3 regions of the Aquitalea sp. genome follow, and region 1 is predicted to be linked to each of the others. Evidence: predicted binding sites of a transcription regulator. Region 1 holds the regulator's gene; each other region holds the start of a gene.

Region 1 (4,195 bases):
GCGGCAGGCTGGGCGGATTGCAGGGCCTGGGCATTCAGGTAGCGCAGGCGCAACTCGCCAGCCAGCTCCTGCGCCACCTTGGCATACAGGGTGCTCTTGTTGTAGCGGGTAATCACGTAGAAATTGTTCAGTCCCAGCCAGTATTCAGTCACCCCCGGCGCAGTTTCCAGCGGCACCAGCACGGCCTGCACATTGTCGGCCACCTGGGCTTGCGGCAGGATGCCGCGCGCCTTGAGTTCGCCCACCGTCAGGTGCAGGTTGAACTTGTCCGCCACCAGCGCACTGATATCCACGCCCGGCTGCACTGCAGCCGGGATGATGATGTCGTCGCCATGACGCCAGCCTTGCAGCTGGAAGTAATGCGCCACGCTACCGATGGCATCGTCGACGTTATTCCAGATGTCGCGGTGGCCGCTGCCGTCAAAATCCACCGCCCATTTGCGGAAGCTGGACGGCATGAATTGCGGCAGACCCATCGCCCCGGCATAAGAGCCTTTCAGCGTCAGCGGGTCTATGCCCTCCTCCTTGGACAGTTTGAGGAATTCGGTCAGCTCGCCGCGGAAGTACTCGGCGCGGCGCGGGTAGTTGAAGGCGATGGTGGTCAGCGCGTCGGCCAGGCGGAAGCTGCCGGTGTTGCGGCCGTAATTGGTTTCAATGCCCAGAATGGCCACCACCATTTCCGGCGGCACGCCATACACCTGCTCGGCGCGCTGCAAGGTGGCGGCATGCTGCTGCCAGAAGGCCACACCGTTTTTCAGCAGGCGCTCGTTGTAAAAGCTGCCGCGAAACTGATACCAGGGCCGCGAGGTGGCCGGCTTGTCCAGAATGGCAATGATGTTGGGCTTGAGTTCCACATTGGCAAACACGGCTTCCAACTCGGGGCGGTTGAACACGCCGCTGGCTACCTGCTCGTCGATATAGCGCTGCACGTCCGCCCGGCCCAGCAAGGCGGCATCAGCTTGCGCCACAGAGGACATCACGCCGCCAGCAAGGGCGGCGGCCATCAAGAATCGTTTCATCGGAAATTCCGTGTATTGCCGCCAGTGCGGCTTAATAAGAGAGTGCGCTGGAAACCAGCCGCGCGGTAATGTCGACAATGGGAATCACCCGCTCGTAGGCCATGCGGGTGGGGCCGACCACGCCCAGCGTGCCCACCACCATGCCGTTGATGCTGTAGGGCGCGGTCACCACCGAGCATTCGTCCAGCGTCATCACGCCGGATTCCTCGCCGATGAAAATATTGACGCCCTGGGCATCCTGCCCCTGGTTCAGCAGCTTCAGCAGCTCGGTCTTGCGCTCGAAAGTGGCAAACAGTTCGCGCAGGCGCGACAGGTCTTCCGACAGATCGCGCACATTCAGCAGATTCATGCCGCCGGCAATCACCACCGCATCGCTGGGGCTGCCCAGCGAATTCTGGCCAAAGCGCACCGCCGCCGACATCAGCTCGGTGATATTGCCTTGCAGTTCGCGCAATTCCACCGCCACGCGGCTGGCAATGGCACTCAGGCCCTGGCCGGCATAGTGCTGGCTGATGAAGTTGCCGGCTTCCACCAGTTCGGCCGGGCTGTAGTCGCGCTCGGTGCTCAGCAAGTGGTTCTGCACATCACCATCCAGCGTCACCAGAATCATCAGGATGCGGCGCTCGGACAGGCGCAAAAATTCGATCTGGCGAAAAGCCACGTCGGAGCGCTGCGGCGTCACCACCACCCCGGCAAAGTGCGTAAGGTCGGACAGCAAGGTGGATGCCGCCTGCGCAATGCGCTGCGGGCTGTCCGGCTGCAGGCTGCTTTCCAGCTCGCGCATCGCCAGTTCTTCCAGCGGCTGGATGGTCAGCAGGTGATCGACAAACAGGCGATAGCCCTTGGCCGTGGGAACACGCCCGGCGGAGGTATGCGGCGAGGCAATCAGCCCCATGCCCTCCAGATCGGCCAGGATGTTGCGGATGGAGGCAGATGACAGCTCCATGCCGGACAGCATGGACAGGGTTTTCGATCCCACTGGCTGACCATCGGCAATATAGCGTTCGATCAGTGTTTTCAGCAGACGTTGTGCGCGCTCGTTCATCATGCTCTCATTTTACCCGACCGGACGATTCCGGCCAGCCTCTCCATGAATACCATGTTGCGCGTGTTGGTGTCATTTCAAGCCGCCTTTCGCATTTGTCGGCTCTTGCCTTTGTGCGATAATCCCCCATCTATCGGTTCCACTACACGCAATTGGAGACAGCATGGCGTCAGAAGACAAGAGCCGCGCATTGGCGGCAGCCCTTGCCCAGATCGAAAAGCAGTTCGGCAAGGGTTCGATCATGCGCATGAGCGACAACCAGATCAACGAAAACCTGCAAGTGGTATCCACCGGCTCGCTGGGCCTGGACCTGGCGCTGGGTGTAGGCGGTCTGCCGCGCGGCCGTGTCGTGGAAATCTACGGCCCGGAATCCTCCGGTAAAACCACCCTGTGTCTGCAGGCCGTGGCCGAAGCCCAGAAGCTGGGCGGCACCTGCGCCTACATCGACGCGGAAAACGCGCTGGACCCGATCTACGCCCAAAAACTGGGTGTAAACGTGGAAGACCTGCTGATTTCCCAGCCGGACACCGGCGAACAGGCCCTGGAAATCTGCGACATGCTGGTACGCTCCAGCGGTGTTGACGTCATCGTGATCGACTCGGTTGCTGCGCTGGTACCCAAGGCTGAAATCGAAGGCGAAATGGGCGACAGCCACGTCGGCCTGCAAGCCCGCCTGATGAGCCAGGCGCTGCGCAAGCTGACCGCCAACATCAAGCGCACCAACACCCTGGTGATCTTCATCAACCAGATCCGCATGAAGATCGGCGTGATGTTCGGCAACCCGGAAACCACCACCGGTGGTAACGCGCTGAAGTTCTACGCCTCGGTGCGTCTGGACATCCGCCGCGTCGGCGGCATCAAGAAGGCTGACGAGGTAATCGGTAACGAAACCCGCGTCAAGGTGGTGAAGAACAAGGTATCGCCCCCGTTCCGCCAGGCCGACTTCGACATCCTGTACGGTGAAGGTATCAGCCGCGAAGGCGAAATCATCGAACTGGGCGTCAAGCACGGCTTCGTCGAAAAATCCGGTGCCTGGTATGCCTACAACGGCCAAAAGATTGGCCAGGGCAAGGACAACACCCGTGAGTGGCTGAAGTCCAATCCGGCCATCGCCAAGGAAATCGAAGCCAAGATCCGCGAAGCTGTCGGCATCAAGGTGGAAATTACCGAAAACGACGCCGAAGACATGGCTGACGACGTACTGGACGTATAAGCAACCGGCTTGCCGATGGAAAAAAGCCTGAAGGCGCGAGCCGTCGATCTCCTGTCCCGCCGCGAATATACACGGCGGGAACTGGAGCGGCGGCTCGCGCCGTTTGCCGAAAGTCCGGAACAGCTCGCCACCCTGCTGGACGAACTGGCCGAGCGCAACTGGCAGTCCGACAGCCGCTTTGCCCGCCAGTTTACCGATAGCCGCGGCCAGAAATACGGCACCCGCCGCCTGCAGCAGGAAATGCGTCACCGCGGAGTCAGCAGTGACGATATCGCCAGTGTGCTGGAAGACCGTGACGACCTGAATCTGGCCCGGCAGCAATGGGAAAAGAAGTTTGGCAGCGTAGCCACCACGCCGCAGGAAAGGGCAAAACAGATGCGCTTTCTGGCAGCACGCGGCTTTGGCATGGACATCATCCGTCAGGTGATGTCAGGCCGTGGCGACGACGACGATTTTCCTGGCGACCCGGACGACTAGTTCCGCCACAGGCAGTTGCCGCGCCATGACCCTTGCCAGCCTTGCTGCGGCTTGACACAATCGGGCATGACCGTAACGGCCACAAGGCGCTGTCCCATGCCGCTACCAATGTATTCAATCTTGACGAAACCGACATGAAAACCTCCGAAATTCGCCAGAAATTCCTGGATTTCTTCGCCTCCAAAGGCCACCAGGTCGTAGCCTCCAGCTCGCTGGTACCGTGGGAAGATCCCACCCTGCTGTTCACCAACGCCGGCATGAACCAGTTCAAGGACGTGTTCCTCGGCTTTGACAAGCGCCCCTATACCCGCGCCACCACCAGCCAGAAATGCGTACGCGCCGGCGGCAAGCACAACGACCTGGAAAACGTGGGCTACACCGCCCGCCACCACACCTTCTTCGAAATGCTGGGCAACTTCAGCTTCGGTGACTACTTCAAGC
Region 2 (4,195 bases), on a different contig from region 1:
TGTTCGGATACTTCACCTGTTACAAAGGCATTTACACCCAGGCCGATGGCCTCTTCAAAGAAAGCCTGCGCGCCACCGGTGCACCAGGCAACACGGCTTACCCTTTGATTTTCATCGCCCAATAGCAAGGCATCGCGCCCCAGCACCCTGCCAATATGATCGGCAAAGGACCGCGCCGTACCTGCTTGCGGCCAATGCCCATGCCATAGCAAGCCCTGTTCACCAGTCTGCCCGGCGACCTCCAGACCGAGCATTGCGGCCAGCCGGGCATTGTTTCCCAGTTCCAGATGCGCATCCAGCGGCAGGTGATAGGCAATCAGGCTGATATCATGCTGCAACAATTTGGCCACACGTGCGCGTTTCATCCCAACCAGTCGGGCATCCTCACCTTTCCAGAAGTAGCCGTGATGCACCAGGATGGCATCTGCCTGACGGGTGATTGCCTCATCAATCAATGCCTGCGAAGCAGTCACGCCACAGACGATGCGCTGAATTTCTGCCCGGCCCTCCACCTGCAAGCCGTTGGGGGCATAGTCCTTGTAACGCCATGGTTCCAGCCACTCATCCAGGCTGGCCAGTACTTGCTGTAATTGCATGATGCATCCTTGCGAAATGAGCTGCCGCCTATTGTGCCAGAGAAGCCGGCTGCTACCCGCCATCGCGCAGAAAAACAAAAACCCCGCACAAGTGCGGGGTTTTCAGGTTCAGCGAGAAGCCGAAGCAGCTTACATCATGCCGCCCATGCCGCCCATGCCGCCCATGTCCGGCATGCCGCCAGCAGCCGGCTTGTCTTCCGGCAGTTCGGCGATCATGCAATCGGTAGTCAGCATCAAGCCGGCAACGGAAGCAGCATGTTGCAGCGCGGAGCGGGTTACCTTGGCCGGATCCAGCACGCCCATTTCCAGCATGTCGCCGTATTCGCCGGTGGCAGCGTTGTAACCGAAGTTACCCTTGCCTTCCAGCACCTTGTTCACGACTACGGACGGCTCGTCACCAGCGTTCTTGACGATCTGACGCAGCGGGGCTTCGATGGCTTTCAGTACGATCTTCACACCAGCGTCCTGATCGACATTGTCAGTCTTCAGGCTGTCCAGAGTGGAGCGGGCACGCAGCAGAGCTACGCCACCACCAGCCACAACGCCTTCTTCTACAGCGGCGCGGGTAGCGTGCAGCGCGTCTTCAACGCGAGCCTTCTTCTCTTTCATTTCCACTTCGGTGGCTGCACCAACCTTGATCACGGCAACACCGCCAGCCAGCTTGGCCACGCGTTCTTGCAGTTTTTCACGGTCGTAGTCGGAAGAAGCTTCTTCGATCTGGCGACGGATTTCACCAACGCGAGCCTGGATGGCATCAGCCTGACCAGCGCCGTCAATGATGATGGTGTTTTCTTTGCCCACTTCGATACGCTTGGCTTGGCCCAGCATGTCCAGAGTGGCTTTTTCCAGGGTCAAGCCCAGTTCTTCGGCAATCACGGTACCGCCGGTCAGGATGGCGATATCCTGCAGCATGGCCTTGCGACGGTCGCCAAAGCCCGGAGCCTTGACAGCGACCACCTTCAGGATGCCACGGATGGTGTTGACCACCAGGGTAGCCAGCGCTTCGCCCTCAACGTCTTCGGCGATGATCAGCAGCGGACGGCCGGACTTGGCCACTTGCTCCAGTACCGGCAGCAGGTCGCGGATGTTGGAGACTTTCTTGTCGAACAGCAGGACGAACGGATTGTCCAGAGCGGCAATCTGCTTGTCCTGGTTGTTGATGAAGTACGGGGACAGATAGCCGCGGTCAAACTGCATGCCTTCTACCACGTCCAGTTCGTTGTTCAGGCTCTTGCCGTCTTCAACGGTAATCACGCCTTCCTTGCCCACTTTTTCCATGGCGGTGGCGATGATTTCACCGATATCGGAATCGGAGTTGGCGGAGATGGAGCCAACCTGGGCGATTTCCTTGGTGGTGGCACATGGCTTGGCGATCTTGGCAATTTCACCAACCAGGGAAATAACAGCCTTGTCGATGCCGCGCTTCAGGTCCATCGGGTTCATGCCGGCAGCAACATACTTCATGCCTTCTTGAACGATGGCCTGGGCCAGTACGGTAGCAGTGGTGGTACCGTCGCCGGCCACGTCGGAAGTCTTGGAGGCCACTTCCTTCACCATTTGTGCGCCCATGTTTTCGAACTTGTCTTTCAGTTCGATTTCCTTGGCCACGGAAACACCATCCTTGGTGATGGTCGGCGCACCGAAGGAGCGGTCCAGTACCACATTGCGGCCTTTCGGGCCCAGGGTAACCTTGACGGCGTCAGCCAGAATGTTGACACCAACCACCATCTTGGCGCGTGCGGAATCACCGAACTTTACGTCTTTTGCAGCCATGCTCAAATCTCCAGAATTCTATGAAAGGGTCGTAGAAGGGTGTATGGGTCGGAATTACTCGACGATACCCATTACATCTTCCTCGCGCATTACGAGGACTTCTTCGCCATCAACCTTGACGGACTGGCCGGAGTACTTGCCGAAGATGACCTTATCGCCAACCTTCAGTTCCAGCGGACGGCGCTCGCCATTGTCCAGAACCTTGCCGTTACCGACAGCCAGCACCTCGCCCATATCGGGCTTTTCAGCGGCGGCACCCGGCAGAACGATGCCGGAAGCAGTCTTTTCTTCAGCCTCAAGGCGCTTGATAACAACACGATCGTGCAGCGGACGAATTGCCATTGATCTCTCCTAAATACAAAGTGGCTGTTGAATGCAATATGTACTGCCAGAATGGCAGCGCGGGGCGGGTTTTAGCACTCACCCCTGACGAGTGCTAATAATAGGGACGGCCTGCACATGTTTCAAGTGGGCTGCCCGAAATTTTGCCTGCCCCTACAGGCAGGCAAAACCGGCAGGAGAAGTCAGGAATCGTCGCGGCGCAGCACCAGCCAGCGCGGGATCTTGAAGCGCACGATCATGCGGTAAAGACGGAGATAGAGCAGCACAAACAACAGGCAGAACAGCATCAATACCCAGGTATGGTTCCAGAACAGCATGGCCGGAATCACCGAAAAGGAAGTCAGTAACCATAGATAGGGAGAGGTCATGCTGTTGCGCTGGGTAAGATGACGTGCCTCCTTGGAGCCCACCATCCACAACACCATGCGCTTGTAAATCATCTGGTGCAGATGCAAAGCATCCGGATAGCCCACAGCCCGGCCCTGCAGAAACTTGCGGCGATAAATGGAAAAGATGGTTTCAAACACCGGGTAGATCACACACAGCAAGGGAAACCACGGCGATACCGCCGGGTTGCGTGCCACCAGTAGCACCGACATTTCGGCAATCATGAAACCAATCAGATAGGCCCCGCCATCACCGGCAAAAATCAGCCCGCGCGGGAAGTTCCAGAACAGGAAACCCAACACCGCGCCAACCATGGCAAAGCATACGCTCATCAACACGATGTCATGCACCTTGAAACACACATAGATGATGGAGAGGAAGATGAACACTGCCACCATGCCGGACAGGCCGTTATAGCCGTCGATGATGTTGACCGCATGGGCAACCCCGCCCACCGCCACCATGGTCAGCAACAAGGACAGCCACCAATAGGAAGCCAGCAAGTGATCCAGCCCCGGAATGGCCAACCGCGCCAGCCCTGCACCCAGCAGGAAATATCCCAATGCAGCCGCCACAAACGTAGCCAGCAAACGTGGCAAGGGACCGATTTTCTTGGTGAGATCCTCAACAAAGCCAGCGGCAAATGCCGGGAAGGCCGATAGCAGCAGCAACAGCACCCATACCGAAGTATTCAGATAGCCGGAAAGCGCACAGCCCGCCACCAGCCCCAACATGATGGGCAGGCCACCAATGCGGGGCACCGGTGTGGCATGGAATTTCTGCACGCTGGTGACGTCACCATCGGTAGAAAAACGTGCGTGCAAGTGCGCATACCGAATCAGCAACAGCCCGGTAGTAAAAGAAGCAATCAGTGCGAGCAAGAGAATCTGCAACATGTGGCATCACGGCTTGAATGGGGGTGGAACGAAAAATACGGATCTACCGTAACAGTCCCAAGACTGTACAACGAGAAACCGGTTAAATTTGTCTTATAATGCTGGCCTTGCAGGTGGGCACTCTGCACTTGCCAACGTGCCGGCTACTTTATCATGGCCACCTGCCAAGCAAAAATTACTTACTTATTATTGGAATTGATA
Region 3 (4,195 bases), on a different contig from region 1:
GGCGCGTGGCTGGCTGGCAGTGCTGGTGATCTGGCTTGGCCTGATGCTGGCCTATGCAGCTTCGCGCACCACCATGCTGTATCTGCTGGCGCTGACACTGTTGGGCGGCTTGTGGCACTGGCGCATGCGCGCAACCGACTCGCGCCGCCTGATGTGGGCGATGTTGCTGTCGTGCATTGTGATTTTTGCCGCGCAGTTTGCCTTGCCGCTGGTCAACCATCTGGTGTCCTTGTTTACCCATGCCAGCGTGACCAATGCGTCCGGGCTGGAGCGTCTGGCGGCCAATGGCGACGATATGGGTTCACGCCGTATTGCCGAGATGGGCAAGGCCTGGCTGACATTCAAGTCGCATCCGTTATGGGGGGTGGGCTGGTCGCAATATGCCGCAGAAAGCGTGCGCTTGCAGCCGTTGCCGCAGTTTGCCAGCGCAGGCTTTAACAGCGGACTGTTTACCAATTGCCATAACCTGATCCTGCAACTACTGGCTGAGATGGGCCTGCCGATTACCCTGGCAGTGGTAGGTGGCTTTGCCTGGGTGGTATGGCCATTCTTCTCGGAGCGTGCCGAGGCTGAAGGCATGCTGGCGCTGGGCTGTATGGCGGTGACCCTGATTCACAGCATGCTGGAATACCCGCTGTGGTATCTATACTTCCTGGCCATGCTGGCGGTGTTTGCCTCAATGTCGCCGGCGCAGACTCGCCGCGCGGGCTGGTGGGTTTATTGCCTGTGGATGATTGGGATGGCTTTTATCGGTTATCTGTCGATGGTGACCTGGTCGACGTATAACGAACTGGTCGGCCTGTATACGCAAACAGATAATCCGGCACGTGATGCCAAGCGGCAGCAGCGTCTGGCGGAAATCATGGAGGAGCACCCGCTGTTTGCCTACCATGCACTGAGCACGCTGGATGATTATCTGAGTGCGGACAAATCCAATCTGACCCAGAAGCTGCAATGGGAAGAGCGTCTGACTGCATTCCGTCCCTATCCGGATGTGATGATGAAGAAGGCGCAGATGCTGGCACTGGCGGGCCGGGAGGCTGAAGCAAAGGCCACGGTGGCGACGGCGCTGGCGTCTTTCCCGACCTATGCCAAGGATTATCTGGACGATATCGACGAGGACGTGCCGCAATGGCAGCCCTTGCGCGCAGAGGCGCAGCAGGTATTTGACCGCCTGCCGGCCAAGTATCGTGGCGGGGAAGGCGAGTAAGGGGTGACTGGCTGGAGCCAGTACCGCGGCTGATGGTGTGGCCGCCGTTGTTACCAGCTGTTTTGCCATCATCGCCTATAAATCAAAAAGCCCGCGTTGCGTAACGCGGGCTTTTTGCTGGAACGGCGGGGCGGTCAGTTGTCGATGACCACGCCTTCGCTCAGTGCCGTCTTCATCTTACCCAGGGCCTTGGCTTCGATCTGGCGAATACGCTCGGCGGAAACACCAAACTCGGCGGCCAGCTCGTGCAAGGTGGCGCCACCATCGTCTGCCAGCCAGCGCGCTTCCACGATGCGGCGGCTGCGTGCATCCAGCGAGGACAATGCGTATTCGATCCCTTCGGTTTGCAGGTGATCGAAGGCCTTGCGCTCGAGCGCGCGGGTCGGTTCATGATGTGCGTCAGCCAGCCAGTCGATGGGGGCGTAACCTTCGTCGTCGCCATCATCCGCCATCAGGGCGATGTCCTGCCCGCTCATGCGGGTTTCCATTTCCCGTACTTCTTCCGGCTTTACGCCAAGGTCTTCGGCAATCTGCCGTGCCTCGTTTTCGCTCAGGGCGGAAAAGCTGCTCTTCATGCTACGCAGGTTGAAGAACAGCTTGCGTTGCGGCTTGGTGGTGGCAATGCGCACCAAGCGCCAGTTGCGCAGGATGAATTCGTGGATTTCGGCCTTGATCCAGTGCACGGCAAAGGAAAACAGGCGTACGCCACGGCCCGGTTCAAAGCGTTTTACCGCTTTCATCAGGCCGATATTGCCTTCCTGGATCAGGTCGGCCTGCGGCAGGCCGTAACCGGCATAACCACGCGAAATCGATACGACGACACGCAGGTGCGACAGCACCATCTGGCGGGCGGCTTCCAGATCATTGTCTTGCTGGAAGCGGGTGGCCAGCTCTGTCTCCTGTTCGGGGGTCAGCATGGGAACACTGTTCACCGCCTGGATGTATTGCTCCAGGCTGCCGCTGGACGACGGAACGGGCAAGGCAAATGTTGTGGTCATCAGTGTAACTACCTCCTTGGGTAGTGCTATCTTAGCACTCGCATATAGAGAGTGCTAGCAAGCAAAGGTTCCAGCGTCAATGAATTTTTCTATGGTGCCGATAGTTTTTTACGAGGCAAACCGGGGAAAAGACCAAGAAGCATGCGCTGGCTGGATGTCACATTAAGCGAAATCCAGCCGCAGGGGAAAGGAATGGATTGTTAACGAGGTTGAATTTTCCGCAGGTGGTGGTCTGATGCCAGGCGCGCACCCAGCATGGCCAACAGGGCAGATACCGCCAGTACCACCAGTAGCTCGACGGAATTCAATCCGCGTAGCGATACACGCTCATTGTAAAGCTGGGCAAAGTCATGAATGGCAGGATTGGCCGTGATCACCAGCCAGCTGGTCAGCCCCCAGGCTGCCAGGCCAGCCAGCAAGCCCTGCCACATGGCGTGATACATGAAGGGGCGGCGGATGAAGCTGTCCGGCGCGCCAATCAGCTTGGCCACTTCAATTTCATCGCGGCGTGCCAGAATCTGCATCCGTACCGCATTATGGGTAACCAGCACCAAGGCTATGCCGAGTGCTGCGCCCAGAAACCAGGTCAGCTGCTTGCCCAGTTCCACCATGGCGTACAGTCGCTTGGCCCAGCGTGCGTCAAATTGGGCGGATTCCACCATGGGCAGGCCGGAAAGCTCTTTTTGCAGCATTTCCAGTTCGTGCGGTTCCAGTGTTTTGGGGGTGACCACAAACGCATCCGGCAGCGGATTGTCAGTCAGTCCCTCGCTAAGTCCGGAAAGCCCGTTGCGCTTTTCAAGATCATTTAGCGCCTGTTTCTTGCCGACAAAGCTGAAGCTCTGGATGCGCGGGTGTTTGGTCAGTGTAGTGGAAACTGCCGCCAGGTCTGCTTCTTCGGCGGACTGTTCCATGAACAGGGTGATCTGTGGCGTGGCAGTCAGCCGGCCAGCCCACTCCTGGATGCTGCTGACGGTGAGGTAGAGTGAAAGCGGCAGGGCCAGCGCAATGGACAGCATCAGCAGGGTAAGCAGGCTGCCAAACGGTTGGCGGAAAATCTTGCCCAAGGCTTGGCGTGCACTTTGCCAGTTCAGGTACAGATAGTGTTTCATGCGGCGAACTGCCCTTCTTTCAACCGGATGATGCGGCGGCCATAGTCTTCCATCAGGGTTTCGTCGTGGGCGGAAATCACCACGGTAACGCCAACCTGATGGAAAGATTTGAACAACTCCATGATGTCCAGTGCGTAAGCGCGGTCCAGATTGGCCGATGGTTCATCCGCCAGCAGCAGGCTGGGACGGTGGACTACGGCGCGTGCAATGCACAGGCGCTGTTGCTCGCCACCGGACAGGCGGATGGGCATGGATTTTTCCTTGGACAGCAGGCCCACCTTGTCCAGTGCGGCACGCACCCGGCGTGCGGCATCGCGACGATCAAAGCCGATGATGTCCAGCGGCAGCATTACATTGTCAAACACCGTGCGGTCAAACAGCAGCTTGTGATCCTGAAACACCATCCCGATATGCTGACGGACATAGGGGATCTGGCTGTTGCGCAGCTTGGACAGATTATGTCCGCTGACAATCACGCTGCCACTGGTGGCACGTTCGATGCCAGCCACCAGCTTGAGCAGGGTGGATTTGCCCGCACCGGAGTGGCCGGCCAGAAAGGCCATTTCGCCGGTATCTATGGTAAAGGAAAGATTCTTCAGGGCTTCGTTGCCACCGGGATAACGCTTGGTGACCTGGTCGAACTGAATCATGCGCTGGATTCCCCTTGATCCGGTAAGACAATGCCGACGGCAAGCCGCCGGCGTGGCTGATATGAGGCAGATGATCAGTCGAACAGAGCGTCGACGTAATCCTTGCTGCTGAACGGGCGCAGATCGTCAATGCTTTCGCCAACCCCGATAAACCGTAGCGGAATCGGCCGTTGCTTGGCAATGGCGGCAATGACGCCACCCTTGGCCGTACCATCCAGTTTGGTCAGG

The links. Region 1 encodes HrcA, which represses chaperone genes, less so after heat shock. Its sites were predicted from a motif close to ATTAGCACTCGNNNNNNNCGAGTGCTAAT; they were not measured.
Region 2: groES (co-chaperone GroES) is a predicted target of HrcA. The motif match lies at 2,782-2,810, and genes of this name have one in related genera.
Region 3: rpoH (RNA polymerase sigma factor RpoH) is a predicted target of HrcA. The motif match lies at 2,239-2,267, and genes of this name have one in related genera.

Annotation. Positions count from the first base shown of each region.
Region 1 covers NZ_JASLFG010000061.1:114,707-118,901, reverse strand. Annotated here, with positions in the region: gene mltB (lytic murein transglycosylase B) at 1-1,019, opposite strand, end outside; gene hrcA (heat-inducible transcriptional repressor HrcA) at 1,051-2,064, opposite strand; gene recA (recombinase RecA) at 2,228-3,277, shown strand; gene recX (recombination regulator RecX) at 3,293-3,754, shown strand; gene alaS (alanine--tRNA ligase) at 3,889-4,195, shown strand, end outside.
Region 2 covers NZ_JASLFG010000013.1:71,268-75,462, forward strand. Annotated here, with positions in the region: gene QVF59_RS04540 (Nif3-like dinuclear metal center hexameric protein) at 1-596, opposite strand, end outside; gene groL (chaperonin GroEL) at 726-2,369, opposite strand; gene groES (co-chaperone GroES) at 2,424-2,711, opposite strand; gene QVF59_RS04555 (MraY family glycosyltransferase) at 2,894-3,994, opposite strand.
Region 3 covers NZ_JASLFG010000010.1:5,410-9,604, reverse strand. Annotated here, with positions in the region: gene QVF59_RS03680 (PglL family O-oligosaccharyltransferase) at 1-1,210, shown strand, start outside; gene rpoH (RNA polymerase sigma factor RpoH) at 1,345-2,208, opposite strand; gene ftsX (permease-like cell division protein FtsX) at 2,409-3,317, opposite strand; gene ftsE (cell division ATP-binding protein FtsE) at 3,314-3,967, opposite strand; gene ftsY (signal recognition particle-docking protein FtsY) at 4,042-4,195, opposite strand, start outside.